One region of the Streptomyces sp. NPDC054786 genome, then DNA from elsewhere that is predicted to be linked to it. Evidence: riboswitches for the same ligand, from Rfam matches in the RefSeq annotation. Region 1 holds a riboswitch; the other holds the start of a gene.
The links. A riboswitch is a leader RNA that binds a small molecule or an ion and turns the genes downstream of it on or off. The one in region 1 is predicted to bind cobalamin.
Positions count from the first base shown of each region.

Region 2: it holds a riboswitch for cobalamin, as region 1 does, so the genes downstream of both, cobN (cobaltochelatase subunit CobN) here and thiI (tRNA uracil 4-sulfurtransferase ThiI) in region 1, are expected to answer to the same signal.

Region 1 covers NZ_JBSHAW010000004.1:85,667-93,323, reverse strand. The annotation lists gene ACWGI6_RS05205 (histidine kinase) at 1-655, shown strand, start outside; gene ACWGI6_RS05200 (response regulator transcription factor) at 652-1,308, shown strand; gene ACWGI6_RS05195 (ABC transporter permease) at 1,311-2,117, opposite strand; gene ACWGI6_RS05190 (ABC transporter ATP-binding protein) at 2,165-3,076, opposite strand; gene thiI (tRNA uracil 4-sulfurtransferase ThiI) at 3,646-4,980, opposite strand; cobalamin riboswitch at 5,134-5,352, opposite strand; gene ACWGI6_RS05180 (iron-containing alcohol dehydrogenase family protein) at 5,528-6,697, opposite strand; gene ACWGI6_RS05175 (NAD(P)-dependent oxidoreductase) at 6,763-7,657, opposite strand, start outside.
Region 2 covers NZ_JBSHAW010000039.1:73,252-80,908, reverse strand. The annotation lists gene cobJ (precorrin-3B C(17)-methyltransferase) at 1-251, opposite strand, end outside; gene ACWGI6_RS29125 (precorrin-8X methylmutase) at 353-985, opposite strand; gene cobG (precorrin-3B synthase) at 1,068-2,426, opposite strand; cobalamin riboswitch at 2,559-2,718, shown strand; gene cobN (cobaltochelatase subunit CobN) at 2,757-6,359, shown strand; gene ACWGI6_RS29110 (DUF4097 family beta strand repeat-containing protein) at 6,458-7,189, opposite strand; gene ACWGI6_RS29105 (DUF1876 domain-containing protein) at 7,409-7,657, shown strand, end outside.

The DNA of each region.
Region 1 (7,657 bases):
ACAGCACTTGCTGGCCTCGCAGACCCGGATGGAAGAGCGGGCACGGATCGCGCGGGAGATGCATGACGTGGTCGCCCATCGGGTCAGCCTGATGGTCATCCACTCCGGCGCCCTGGAAGTCGGCACGGCGCATGGCGAGCACACCACCCAGGCCCGGCTCATCGGCGAGATCGGCCGACAGGCTCTGGACGAGCTGCGCCAGGTACTCGGCGTACTGCGGGTCGACGAAGGCGAGGAGCCCGCACCACGCGCGCCGCAGCCGACCCTGAACGACCTGTCCAGGCTGGTCGACCAGTCGCGCGCGGCCGGCATGCGGATCGAACTGGCCACGTCCGGCCCCTGCCGGCCGCTGGACACGACGGCCGAGCGCACCGCGTACCGGCTGGTCCAGGAAGCGCTGACCAACGTACACAAGCACGCGGGGACCGCCGCCACCCGCATCCAGCTGCGGTATGTGCCCGATGAGCTGCACATCACCGTGGACAATGAGATGCCCACCGCGCCGTCGACCGCACGTCTGCCCAGTGGCGGCCACGGCCTGGTAGGGCTCCGCGAACGCGTCACCGTCCTGGGCGGAACGTTCGAGGCCGGCCCCACACCCGACGGCGGATTCCGGGTCTCGGCCGTGATACCCACGAGGGAAGAAGCACCATGAGCATTCGCGTCCTGCTGGCCGACGACGAGGACCTGGTCCGGTCCGGCTTGAGCATGATCCTGCAGGCCGACCCCGGGATCAGCATGGTGGCCGAGGCGAGCAACGGGGTGGAGGCCGTGCACCTGACCCGCATGCACCGGCCCGACGTGGTGCTCATGGACATCCGTATGCCGGTCATGGACGGACTGGCCGCGACCGTGGAGATCAACCAGCTGCCCCACCCGCCCAAGGTGGCGGTGCTCACCACCTTCGATCTCGACGAGTACGTGCACGCGGCCCTGGAGGCGGGAGCGATGGGCTTCCTGCTCAAGAACACCCCGCCCCGCGATCTCGCCCGCGCGGTCCGGACCGTCCACGACGGGGATGCCATGCTGGCCCCTTCGGTGACCCGGCGGCTGATCTCCAACTTCTCCGCCCGCGGCACGTCGAGGGCCACCGCCGCGCGCCGCCGCACATCCGCCCTGACGGAACGCGAAGGCGAGGTGCTGCGCCTGGTCGGCGAGGGCATGTCCAACGCCGAGATAGGCGCCTGCCTGCACATGAGCGAGTCCACCGTGAAGACCCATATGAGTCGGCTTCTCGCGAAACTTGAGTGCACCAACCGCGTCCAGGCCGCGATTCTTGCCCACGATGCCGGCCTCCTTGAGGCGTAGCGTCAGGCGTCCCGCTTGTCCAGCAGATACACGGCTCCCGCCATCGCGACCGCAGCCCAGGCGCACAGCACCCCGAAACCGGCCCACGGGCCGAGGCCGCCCAGCATCGGGCCGGGCTGCATGATCGCCCAACCGGCGCTGCCGGGCGCGAGGCTGCCGGGCAGGAGATGCGCAAGATCGCTGAGCGCCGGGGCGGACGCGAGCCCCGGCACAACGAAGATGAGCGTGAACATCACGACGATGCCGCCGACGGTGTTCCGGAGTATGGCGCCGACGGCCAGCGAGAGCACGGACAGCACACTCAGGTAGAGCCCGCCCCCGAGAACCGCCCGGACGACTGCCGGATCCGTGACCGAGCCGGAAACAGCGGGCGCGGACGCGTACTCGATGCCGAAGGAGACGATGCTCAGCAGCATCCCGGTGATCAGCACCAGCGCGGCCATGACCAGGGTCTTGGCCGCGAGCCACGGCCCGCGCCGCGGTACGGCCGTCAACGAGGTGCGGATCATCCCGGTGCTGTATTCGCTGCCGATGGTTGTCACCGCCAGGACCATGACGGCGAGTTGGCCGACGCCGAAGCCCATGTGACTGTTGATCACCAGTCGGCCGATGGGCTGGGGACCCTCCTTGTCGATCGCCGTTGCCACGATGACGGCGATACCGACAGCCACCGCAGCGGTGGCGAGCAGGCAGCACACGGTGGCACGGACGGTGCGGAACTTGGCCCACTCGGACCGGAGCAGGTGGGCGAACACGGGCTCGGTGGGAACGTCGGAACGGCGCTCGGCCGCGGGGATGGTCACGGACATGGGGATACCTCCTGGGTCGGGATGGGGCTGCGGCTCGGAACTCAGACCTACGGCAGCGACTCGGTGCGGTACTCCACGCTGTCCTCGGTGAGCTGCATGAACGCCGTCTCCAGCGAAACGCGTTGCTGCGACAGCTCGTGCAGGGCGGCCCCGCACTCCGCCGCGGCCTCCGAGACCTGGACCTGGTCCAGGCCGGTGACCAGAAGCGCGCCTTCGTCATCCGCGGTGACCTGCCCGCCGGCTGCCCGGAGCCGTCCGGCCAGCTGGATGGCCTGCGGGGAGCGCACCTTGACCATGTTGCGTGAACTGCCCGCGATGAATTCGCGCACGCCGGTGTCGGCGATCAGCTTCCCCCGGCCGATCACGACAAGATGGTCGGCCGTCACCTCCATCTCGCTCATCAGATGGCTGGACACGAACACGGTGCGGCCCTCGGCCGCGAGCCCTCTCATCAGGTTGCGGATCCAGCGGACGCCTTCGGGGTCGAGACCGTTGACCGGCTCGTCAAAGAGCAGCACCTGTGGATCACCGAGAAGAGCTGCAGCGATCCCGAGCCGCTGTCCCATCCCCAGCGAGAAGCCGCCCACCCGCTTGTGCGCCACCTTCGCGAGGCCGGCGATCTCCAGGACCTCCGCCACCCGCCGGCGGCCGATCCCATTGCTGTACGCAAGACCCAGCAGATGCCCGTACGCACTGCGCCCGGGATGGACGGCCTTGGCCTCGAGCACGGCACCGACCTCGTGCATAGGGTGACGCAACTGGTGGAAGGGCGTGCCATTGACCAGCGCACTGCCTGACCCCGGGCGGTCCAGGCCCAGAAACATCCGCATCGTCGTGGACTTGCCCGCCCCGTTCGGGCCCAGGAAACCGGTCACCCGGCCGGCCCGGACCGCGAAGGACAGGTCGTCCACCGCCGGCTTCGCCCCAAATCGTTTGGTCAGCCCCCTGGCCTCCAACACCCCTACGCTCACGAGCACGCTCCGTTCCCGCACAACTGCCATGGTCTTCCCGGTCCTGAGCACCGTACGGACGCAGCCCGGCCCAGCGGGACGCCAGAAAGTCGGAACTCCAGCACCTCCATCGTCCCGATGCGTGACCCGCCCACTGCGACCATCGACCGACAACCGGGTACATCGATCGGACCGGCGAGGGCGAGGTGGCGCGCGCAGGCTTCACGCTGCCGTTCGTCAGTCTGCGCACACGGACAGGCTCGGCCACCGCACCTCCAGCAATCGGAGCGGGCCTCACCGCACATCCAACCGCCACGACCACCAAATTCCGGCGAACCTATGCGGTCACAGCACTAGCAGGACTCCGGTGGAACGGCACCCGCCGACGGTCCGGGAGCGTCGGCGCGCAGCAGGCAGGCATCCATGATCCAGCCATGACGCTCCCGGGACGCGGCACGCAACTCCAGCACCCGGTCGGCAACTTCGGCCGGCGGGCCGGAGACCGGCGGCCAGCGTCACATGCGCCGGATCCCCCGAGCCGATCCCGATCACGAGGATCCGTCGACGGTCCTCTCCGGTCATGAGGACACCGCCCCGGACGGCCTCGACGCACACACGGCCGGACCAGGGCGGCCGGGCGCGGGGCCGCCGTCAGGGCTGTCCGCGCCGGGCTCCGTCTCTCCGTCGGTCTCACCCGGGTACATGACCTGGACGTCGCGCAGCAGACTGTCCACCACGTCGTCCAGGTCGAGGCGCTTCTCCACCGAACGCAGGTCGGTCAGTCCGGCCCGGAGGGAGACCCGGGACGGTGCGAGGAGCTTGCAGCAGTCCTCGTCCGGCAGCACGGAGATCTCCGCGGTGCCGATGGACCGGGCCTCGTCGATGATCTCCTGTTTCTCCCAGCCGACCAGCGGCCGCAGCACCGGCAGGGCGGCGGCCTCGTCGACGGCGGCCATGTTCGCCAGGGTCTGGCTGGCCACCTGTCCCAGGCTGTCACCCGTCACCAGGGCCTCCGCTCGGGTCCGGCCCGCCAGCGCGGAGGCGGCACGGACCATCAGCCGTCGTTGCGCGACGACCTGGAGCCTGCCGGCCCCCGCGATGGCCAGTTGCTTCTGGGCGTGGCCGAGCGCGATGACATGCAGCCGCCCACCGGGCTGGTAGCGGTTGAGTTCCCGGGCGAGGGCGTAAGCCTTGTACACGGAAGCGGCGTTCGTGTACGGAGCGCCGGTGAAGTGGACGAAGTCGCAACTCAGTCCGCGACGCATCGCCCGGTAGGCCGCCACCGGCGAGTCGTACCCGCCGGAGAGCAGCACCAGGGCACGTCCGCCGGAACCGACGGGGAGTCCGCCAGGCCCCTGGTGACGGATCCAGGAGAGATAGCTCTCCTTGCGGTCGATCTCGACCGAGACCCGCACGTCCGGGCTGGTGAGGTTCACCGGCACGGGCCCCAGGGCCTCCTGGACGCGTGCCCCGAGAAAGCGCTCGAACTGCGACGAGGTCATCTCGAAGGTCTTGTCCCGGCGCTTGACCCGCACGGCGAAAGTGATTCCGGGTCGCTCGGCACGGGCGCCGGCCAGCGCTTCCACGGCTGCCTCGGTGAGGTCCGTAACGGTGCTCGGGACGCGCAGGGCGGGCTCCACCGAGTTGAACCCGATCACCCGTCGGGCGCGCTCCACGAGGACATCCAGAGGGACCTCGCCGCCGAGCACGGTCACGCTCTGGCCGGACTTGATCCACGTGGAGCCGCCGACGTCCCGCAGCGCGCGGCGGAGGTTGTCGTGCAGCCGCTCGGTGAACAGGTGCCGATTGCGGCCCTTGAGGAAGATCTCACCATGCTTGAGCAGGACACAGGGCCCGCTCGGGCGGGGCGTACTGGGGGAAGGGACGGAGGGAACGCTCGCTTCGCCGGGCACGAAACTCTCCTTCGCGAGTCGTCGTGAGGACCGGTGCCGGGCCGCGAACGGGATGCGGGCCCGCCCCGCGCACCACGGGCACGGTGGGGTGAAACGCACCACTCGCTCGGCGGTCCCGCTACCGGGTCGCCATGGAGGCGTGCGTGGTGATCGCACCGCGCACGAGCAGTGGCAGGTCTTCGGACTCGTGGGCACATCCCGGAGGACGGGACGCCTACTGGCCGTCGCTTCCCAGGTCACACGCGGACCCAGTGCTTCATGACGGCGGTCGTTCCCACTCACCGCTGCGAGGCAGTCCCGGACTTCCACCGGGTTCCCTCTTGCGACACCCCGTCTGGCGGGCGGGGTGAACCAGCTGCGGGTCCAGGGTAGACAAGGTGGCGCGCGGCCCGTGAACGAGGCGCAGCTCGACCGGCCCCAACCGTCGACCGGCGCGAGCCGTGCCGCCCCCTTGTCCGAGGAACAGCGAGGGGGCGGGGTCGCGCCGCGGGCCTCGCAGCCCGGGGACGAAACTCCGCATCCGCCTCCCGCGATCCCGCGCCGCCCGTCAGTACACCCGGGTGAGGATCTCCAGCACCTCCGCCTCGCTCGGCAGCAGCGGAGCGTTCTTGGTCACCGCGTCCGCGACCGCTCCCGCGGCGATGGCCGGCAGCATTGCGCGGTCGGCGCCCAGTTCGCGCAGGGGCCGCTTGAGGTCCAGTGTTCCGGAGATCTCGCGCACGGCCTGCACCGTGGCCCGTGCCCAGTCGCCGTCCGCGGGCGGGGTGCGGCGCATGGCCCGTCCCACCTGCTCGAACGCGTCCCGGGCCGCCGGAGCGCTGAACACCATGACCTCCTCCAGTACGGCGGCCAGGGCTACTCCGTGCGGGGTTCCGGTGTGAGCGGTGAGCGCGTGGCCGATTCCGTGGACGAGGCCGAGTCCGGAGAGGGTGAGGGCCTGGCCGGCGAGGTGGGCACCCAGCATCAGTGCGGCGCGGGCGTCGAGGTCCGAGCCGTCCCGGTACGCAGTGGGCAGCGCGCCGCTCACCATCGTCACGGCCTGCGTGGCGTAGGCGACGGAGACCGGGTTCGCGCCGCGTGAGGCCAGCGACTCGATGCCGTGGACGAGTGCGTCGATGCCGGTGGCGGCGGTGGCCGGGGCGGGCAGACCGAGCGTCAACTCAGGGTCCAGCAGGGCGATTCGGGGCTTCACGGAAGGGTGACCGAGGTACACCTTGCGGCAGGCTTCGGCGTCCTCGATCACCCCGAAGCCGTTGGTCTCCGCCCCCGTGCCGGACGTGGTGGGGATCGCGATGAGCGGGAGTCCGTCGGCCGCTTCCCATAGACGGCCGGCGTCGGCGGCTACCGCGTCCGGATTGCCGACGAGCAGGGAGATGCCCTTCGCCGCGTCGAGAACGGAGCCGCCGCCGAGTGCGACCACCGCGGCCGGGCCGAAGGCGCGAGCCCGCCTGGCGCCCGCGTCGACGTCGCCGGTGGAGGGGTTGGGCGCCACCTCGTCGTGAACGGCGTACTCGATCCCGCCGGAGTCGAGGATCTTCAGGACGCGTTCGACGACGCCCGCTGCGCGCAGACCCCGGTCGGTGACGACGAAGGCGCGGTGCCGGCCCGTGGTCGTGATCAGCTCGGGGAGCCGGCCGATGTGTCCGGGCCCGAACTCGATGCGGCAGATGGGGTCGATGCTCAGCGGCGCGAGGCTGTCGCGCTGAGGAGAGGCCATGGGTGCGGCTCCTGAGGTGGGTGAGTGTGAGCGTGGGAGCGTGTCCGGCGGTGCCTTCCGGCGGCTCAGAGCACCAGTGCCGCGTCGTCCAGCGCGGCGGCCGGATTCGGCAGACGGAACTCCCGGCCGGCGAGGGACTCGTAGAGGCGGACGGGGCTCATCTCGCCCGCGAGGTCGCCGTGCTCGGCCTTGGCGCGGCGGTAGATCTGCTCGACCAGGGCCGACAGCTCGGTGGACACACCCAGGTCCCGGCCGAGGTCGATGGCGAGCCCCAGGTCCTTGCAGGCGAGTGCCATCGCGAACGAGTCGTCGTAGTCACCGTCGGCGAGCACGCACATGATGTCGCTCTCCAGGAAGTTCGAGGCGGCCGGGCTGGCGAGCAGCGAGCTGCGCAGCACCCCCAGGTCGACGCCCGCCTTCACGCCCATGGCGAGCACCTCGGAGGTGGCGACCAGATGGCTGAACCACAACAGGTTGATCATGAGCTTGACGCTGTATCCGGCGCCGATCGGGCCGACGTGCAGGATCCGGTCGGGGTCACCCATGGCTTCGAGGACCGGCAGCGCGATCCGGAAGTCGTCGTCCGCGCCACCGGCGAAGATCTGCAGCATGCCGGCCTCGGCGCCCCGGGCCATCCCGCTGACCGGCGCGTCGAGTCGGCGCACGCCCCGGGCATCGAGGACCTCGGCGGCTACTCGTTCGGCGGCCGCGGGCGTCGACGTCGACATGTCGATCCACAGCGCGCCCGGCGCCAGCGCCTGCGCCGCACCGCCGCGCAGCAGCACCTCCTCGACGATCCGCGGGTTGGGCAGCATGGTGAGCAGCAGCTCCGCGCCCTCGGCGCAGGCGGCGGGGGAGTCGGCCCAGGTGGCGCCGAGCGCGAGATGTTCGGCGGCCGCCTCGGGCCGGGTGTCGTGCACGGTGACCAGGTGTCCCGCGTGAATCAGATGGCGGGCCATG
Region 2 (7,657 bases), on a different contig from region 1:
ACGGTGCGGCCGGCGTCGAGGTGGACGGCGAGGCGGGCGGCCGCGGACTCGTAGAACTCGTCCAGGGCGCCCCGGTAGCCGCCGGGGTGGTCGGTCGACTCGGTGGTGACCGGGTAGACCAGCGCCTCCTCGATGTGGTCGGCGCGCAGATGCCCGGCGGCGATGGAGCGCGCGATCGAGCGTCCGTGCCGGGCGCTGTGGTACGCGATGACGTCGGCGCCGGCGATGACGTCGACCGCCCGGACCGTCATGAGGGACGGGTCGCCGGGGCCGAGGCCGACCCCGTAAAGGCGGCCGGGGCCGGCCGTCGTCGCGACGCTGCCGTCACCGGTTGCCTGCTGCTCGCTCACGCTTACTCTTCCTCGCTTGCCATGGCGTTGATCGCGGCCGCGGCCATGGCGCTGCCGCCCCGGCGTCCGCGCACCACGATGTGGTCCAGCTTCGACGGATGGGCGATCAGCGCGTCCTTGGACTCGGCGGCGCCGATGAAGCCCACGGGTATGCCGATGACGGCGGCCGGGCGGGGCGCGCCTTCCTCGATCATTTCGAGGAACCGGAAGAGGGCGGTGGGGGCGTTGCCGAACGCGACCACGGCGCCTTCCAGCCGGTCCCGCCACAGCTCCAGGGCCGCGGCGCTGCGGGTGGTCCCCATCCGGGCGGCCAGGTCCGCGACCGACGGGTCGGCGAGGGTGCACAGCACCTCGTTGCCGGCCGGCAGCCGCTTACGGGTGACGCCGCTGGCGACCATGTTGGCGTCGCAGAGGATCGGCGCACCGGCGTGCAGCGCCTTGCGGGCGGCTGCCACCACGTCGGGGGTGAAGGCCAGATCGCGTACCAGGTCGACCATGCCGCAGGCGTGGATCATCCGGACCGCGACCTGGCTGACGTCGGCGGGCAGCCCGGCGAGGTCCGCCTCGGCGCGGATGGTGGCGAAGGACTGGCGGTAGATCGCCGCACCGTCCTTCTCGTAGTCGAACGCGGTCACTGTGGCCTCGGGGTTGTCGGGTGCGGGAGGGCTCGGGGGGCTCGGGTGATTCATGGGGTGGGGCATGGGGCTTCGGGGCGGTTCATGGAGCCGGGGGCGGGGCCGCCGCGGTGCGTGCGGCGGGCGGTGCGGTGTCCGGCCGTACCAGTGCTACCCGGTAGCCCTCCGCCGTGGCCAGCACGTCGACCCAGGTGCCGTGCGGGTGACCGCAGCGGCGTGCGCAGCCGGACCAGTACACGGGGAGACCCTCGGGAGCGAGGCCGGTGGGCGCGTTGTCCGGGACGGCCGGGCCGGTGGCGACGGCGGCCGTGGCGTCGGCGCGTACGTCGGTGAGGGACTTGGCACAGCCGGGGCGGCCCGTACAGGCGCCCAGGCGGCGCCAGGGGGAGGCCGGGTCGGTGATCAGTCCGGCGGTGGTGAGCTCCGCCAGCCGGCCGGGTGCCGCGGCGGCCGGCAGTCCGGGCAGGACGATGCCGCGCCACGGGGTGAGGCGCAGTGCGCCGGCGCCGTCGTCGGCGGCGATCGCGGTCAGCAGCCGCCATTGGGCCACCGACAGCCGGCCCAGCGGCGCCAGGACCGAGAGCGCCCGGTCGCCGTCGGGGCCCTCGACGATGCCGGGGGCGGAGGAGTCCGCATACGGCGGGGAGGTGCGGGTTCCGGGTGCGGGAGCCTCGGGCACGTACGCGGCCCCGATGCCCGCCGACCGCAGCGCGTCGGCCACGTCCAGGGCGCTCAGCCCGTGCCCGTCCGGGAGTTCGCGGACCCGCCAGGCGCCGCTGCCGCTCGCCCCGGCGGCGGTCAGGAAGGCCTCGGCGGCGGCGAGCGCGGCGCGCGGTACGTCCGGGCCGGCGATCCGCAGCGCCGCCGGATCGTCGCCGATCCGCAGCAGGGCGCTGCCCGCCGGGCCGGTCCGGTCCCCGTCCGGTTCTGCGAGCAAGCTCACATCTCCGCCGAGCGACGCCACATCGCCCCGTCCGTCGTCCACAACGAACAGGAAACGGCCGGAGAGGGCGGTCGCCGACTCGCTCGCACAGAGCAGTGCGTCCAGCTCACGGGCCCACCGTCGCACGTCAGAAGGGGTGTGCCGGTCCAGTCCGGCCAGCGGGGAGGCGAGGATGTTGCGGATGCGTTCGTGGCGCTCGGAGGGCAGCAGACCGGCGTCGCGCAGCAGACCGGCGAGCCGGGCGCCGCAGCCCTCCGCAAGTCCGCGGAGCTCGGCGTTGCCGCGGGAGGTGAGGGAGAGATGGCCGTCGCCGAGCAGCTCAGCGGCGTCGGCCAGGACATTTGCCTGACGGGCCGTCAAATCCCCGGCGGGTACCCGGATGCGGGCGAGATTGCCGTCGGCGGCCGTATGCAGCCGCAGCGCTCCCGGGCAGGCGTCACCGCGGTCGCGCAGAGGCGGTGCGGCGGCCTGCGGCCGTGTCGAGGGGGAGGGCGGCATGGCCGCGAGCATACCCACGGAGGTGGGCGCCGATCCGGGCCGGATCCGGCCATGCACCCGGCCCGCCGTGTGCACGCCCCCGTCCCGCCGCGGCCTGCCGGGAGGCCCGCTTACCTCGCCCGGCCACAGCCCTTACTATGCAGGTCGGTGGGTCGGCTGGCCCGCCGGACGCCAGCGACGGCGCAGGGTCCTACGGCCCTAGGGAGGAAGCCCGGTGAGAATCCGGCGCGGTCCCGCCACTGTGAACCCGGCCTGCCGGGCGAGCCAGGAACTCCCGCCGTCCTTACGACCACCCGGGGCGCGGACACCCCGAGGAAGGCCTGCGCTCGCATGCTTCTGCTGCTGTCGACCTCCGACACCGACCTGCTCAGTGCCCGCGCGGCCACGGGTCCCGTGCCGTACCGGCTCGCCAACCCCGCCCGTCTCGACGTCGCCGAGCTGCCCGCGCTGCTGGAGGGCTGCGACCTCGTCGTCGTGCGCCTCCTCGGGGGCATCCGCGCCTGGGAGGAGGGCCTGGAGGTGCTGCTCGCCGAGGACCAGCACCGGCCGGTCGTCGTGCTCACCGGTGAACAGGCCCCCGACGCCCAGCTCATGGAGCAGTCCACGGTCCCGGTCGGCATCGCGGCCGAGGCGCACGCCTACCTCGCGCACGGCGGGCCCGCCAACCTCGGCCAGCTCGCCCGCTTCCTCTCCGACACGGTGCTGCTGACCGGCCATGGCTTCGAGCCGCCCGCGCCCGCCCCCAGCTGGGGCCCGCTGGAGTGGGAAGCCCGCAACGAGACCGGCCCGCTGATCGCCGTGCTCTACTACCGCGCCCACCACATGAGCGGCAACACCGGCTTCGTACGGACCCTGTGCGAGCAGATCGAGGCGGCGGGCGGCCGTGCCCGCCCCCTCTTCGTCGCCTCCCTCCGCGCCCCCGAGCCGGAGCTGATCGAGGAGCTGCGGGCCGCCGACGCCCTGGTCACCACGGTCCTCGCCGCGGGCGGCAGCAAGCCCGCGGAGGCCTCCGCCGGCGGCGATGACGAGTCCTGGGACGCGGGCGCGCTGGCCGCCCTCGACGTACCGATCCTCCAGGCCCTGTGCCTGACCGGGCCGCGCAGCGCCTGGGAGGAGAGCGACGAGGGGCTGTCGCCGCTGGACGCCGCCTCGCAGATCGCCGTCCCCGAGTTCGACGGCCGGCTGATCACCGTTCCGTTCTCCTTCAAGGAGGTCGACGAGGACGGTCTGCCGGTGTACGTGGCCGACGCCGAGCGCGCCGCCCGGGTCGCCGGCATCGCCGTCCGGCACGCCCGGCTGCGCCACATCCCGGCCGCCGAGAAGCGCCTCGCCCTGGTGCTGTCCGCGTACCCGACCAAGCACTCCCGGATCGGCAACGCGGTCGGCCTGGACACCCCCGCCAGCGCCGTCGCGCTGCTGCGCCGTCTGCAGGCCGACGGCTATGACTTCGGCACCGAAGAGGTTCCCGGCCTCGTGTCCGGCGACGGCGACGAGCTGATCTACGCCCTCATCGAGGCCGGCGGCCACGACCAGGAGTGGCTGACCGAGGAGCAGCTCGCCCGCAACCCGGTCCGTATCCCGGCCGCCGACTACAAGCGCTGGTACGCCACGCTCCCGCAGGAACTGCGGGACTCCGTCGAGCAGCACTGGGGGCCGCCGCCCGGCGAGATGTTCGTCGACCGCAGCCGCAACCCCGACGGCGACATCGTGCTGGCCGCCCTGCGCCGCGGCAATCTCCTCATCCTCATCCAGCCGCCGCGCGGCTTCGGCGAGAACCCGATCGCGATCTACCACGACCCCGATCTGCCGCCCTCGCACCACTACTTGGCGGCGTACCGCTGGATCGCGGCCTCGGCCGACGACGGCGGATTCGGCGCGGACGCCATGGTCCACCTGGGCAAGCACGGCAACCTGGAGTGGCTGCCCGGCAAGAACGCCGGGCTGTCCGCGGCCTGCGGCCCGGACGCCGCCCTCGGCGATCTCCCGCTCGTCTACCCCTTCCTGGTCAACGACCCGGGCGAGGGCACCCAGGCCAAGCGCCGGGTCCACGCCACCCTCGTCGACCACCTCGTCCCGCCGATGGCCCGCGCCGAGTCCTACGGCGATATCGCGCGCCTGGAGCAGCTGCTCGACGAGTACGCGGCCATCTCCGCCATGGACCCGGCCAAGCTGCCCGCGATCCGCGCCCAGATCTGGACGCTGATCCAGGCCGCCAAGCTCGACCACGACCTGGGCCTGGAGGCCCGCCCGGACGACGAGGGCTTCGACGACTTCCTGCTGCACGTCGACGGCTGGCTGTGCGAGGTCAAGGACGCCCAGATCCGCGACGGTCTGCACGTCCTGGGCGGCGCACCGGCCGGCGAGGCCCGCGTCAACCTCGTCCTCTCCATCCTCCGCGCCCGGCAGATCTGGGGCGGTACGTCCGCCCTGCCCGGTCTGCGTGAGGCGCTCGGTCTCGACGAGTCCGCCGCGACCCGGACGACCGCCGACGAGGCCGAGGCCACGGCCCGCGCGCTGGTCCAGGCGATGGAGGACGCGGACTGGGACCCGGCGGCGGTGGCCGGGACCGCCGAGGGGCACCCGGCCGCGGTCGCCGACATCCTCGACTTCGCCGCCCGCCAGGTCGTCCCGCGCCTCGCCGCCACCACCGACGAGATCGACCACGCGGTGCACGCGCTGAACGGCGGTTTCGTTCCGGCCGGTCCCTCCGGCTCCCCGCTGCGCGGTCTGGTCAACGTCCTGCCGACGGGCCGTAACTTCTACTCCGTCGACCCCAAGGCCGTCCCCTCCCGCCTCGCCTGGGAGACCGGCCAGGCCCTCGCCGACTCCCTGCTGGAGCGTTACCGCACCGACAACGGCGACTGGCCGCAGTCGGTCGGTCTGTCCCTGTGGGGCACCAGCGCGATGCGGACCAGCGGCGACGATGTCGCCGAGGCCCTCGCCCTGCTGGGGGTCCGCCCCGTATGGGACGACGCCTCGCGCCGGGTCAACGGCCTGGAGCCCATCGCCCTCGCCGAGCTCGGCCGCCCCCGTATCGATGTCACCCTGCGCATCTCCGGCTTCTTCCGCGACGCCTTCCCGCACGTCATCGGCCTGCTCGACGACGCAGTACGGCTCGCCGCCGGCCTGGACGAGCCCGCGGAGTCCAACTTCGTACGCGCCCACGCCCAGGCCGACCTGGCCGAGCACGGCGACGAGCGGCGCGCCACCACCCGCATCTTCGGCTCCCGCCCCGGGACGTACGGCGCGGGCCTGCTCCAGCTGATCGACTCCCGCGACTGGCGCACCGACGCCGACCTCGCCGAGGTCTACACCGTCTGGGGCGGTTACGCCTACGGCCGCGGTCTCGAAGGCCGGCCGGCCCGGGACGAGATGGAGACCGCCTACAAGCGCATCGCGGTCGCCGCCAAGAACACCGATACCCGCGAGCACGACATCGCGGACTCCGACGACTACTTCCAGTACCACGGCGGCATGGTCGCCACCGTCAAGGCGCTCAAGGGCAAGGCCCCGGAGGCGTACATCGGTGACTCCACCCGTCCGGAGACGGTCCGCACCCGCACCCTCGTCGAGGAGACCTCCCGGGTCTTCCGCGCCCGGGTGGTCAACCCCCGCTGGATCGAGGCGATGCGCCGCCACGGCTACAAGGGCGCCTTCGAACTCGCCGCGACCGTGGACTACTTGTTCGGCTACGACGCCACCACGGGCGTGATCGCCGACTGGATGTACGACAAGCTCGCCCAGACCTACGTCCTCGACCCCGAGAACCGCGACTTCCTGCAGGAGGCCAACCCCTGGGCCCTGCACGGCATCGCCGAACGCCTCCTGGAGGCCGAATCCCGCGGGATGTGGGAGAAGCCGGACGCCGACACGCTGGCGGCCCTGCGGCAGGCGTTCCTGGAGACCGAAGGGGAGCTGGAGGGGGAGGACTGACGCCGGGGGCGGGGTCCGTCCCGCCCCGGTCGGCAGGCGGCCGGGGCCCGGCGACCGGGCCCGCTCGGCCGTCCCCGGCCCCGCCCGATGCCACGGCATCAGGCGGGGCGTGCGGTGATGTCCCCGTTGCTGGTGGTCAGGTCCAGGTGGAAGCGTCCCGCCGGGTCCTGGGCGACACCTATGTGCTTGGCGCCGTTGCTGGTCTCCGCGGCCACCCGGTACGGCCCCTTCGGCAGCCGCAGGGTGATGCCGCCGTTGGACGTCTTCGCCCGGACGCTCTGGGCGAGAGCCGGGGTGAGATCGATCGCCCCGTTGGAGGTCTCTGCCGCGATGCGCTTGCCGGACAGGCCGCGTCCGGTGATCCGGCCGTTGGAGGTCCGTGCGTCGACCGTGCCGGCCACGCCGTCCAGGTCGATGGTGCCGGAGCTGGTCGTCACCTTCACCGGGCCCACCTCGGTCAGATCCACCGAGCCGGACGAGGTCTCGCCGCTGACCGGGATGCCCGCAGGCAGCTCGACGGTGTAGTCCACCGAGCAGTTCTTGCCGCAGCCGGTCAGCACCAGCACACCGTCCTCGACCCGGTGGGTGGCCCCCTTGGGCCGGTCGCCGTGGTACGTCACCGAGCGGTGGACCGAGACCTTGCCGCCGCCCTTGCCGCCGTGCACCGTGAGGCCGCCCGAGGTGCTGTCCAGCCGGACGGCCGTGATCTTCTTCGACACCACGGCGTCGTCTCTGAAGGTCTTCCCGGGCAGCAGTCCGCATGCGCTGATGCCCACTGACCCGATGGCGGACATCGCGACGATCCCGATGAAGCGGACGCGCTTGCGCATGAAATCCCCCGGAAAGCTCGGTAGTTGGTGAGGCGAGGGGGCGCCCGCCGCCCGGTTCCCCGCTACGACGAGGCTAGGGCGGCGTGAGGCGGCTCCACCATGAGGAAAACCCCCGGATCGAGGTGTGGCGGGCCCCAGGTGCGGCCCGCGGACGCCGGTGCGAGGATTTTCGTGGGGGCGGTTCATGTGCTGTTTATGGGGCGGACGAGGAGGCTTCCGGTGACTGGCACGAAGACATGGAACGCCGAGATCAGCATCACCGAGACCGACAGCGAGGTCCGGGCCGAGGCCAGGCTGCGTGGCAAGGAGGGCGGGCAGCTGGTCGGCCAGGGAGCGGCTCGCTGTAACCCCGCCGACGAGAACGTCCCGGCCATCGGGGACGAGCTGGCGGTGGCCCGTGCGATGTCGGACCTCAGCCATCAGCTGCTGCAGCGCGCCGCGCACGACATCGAGGTGCACACGGCCCGG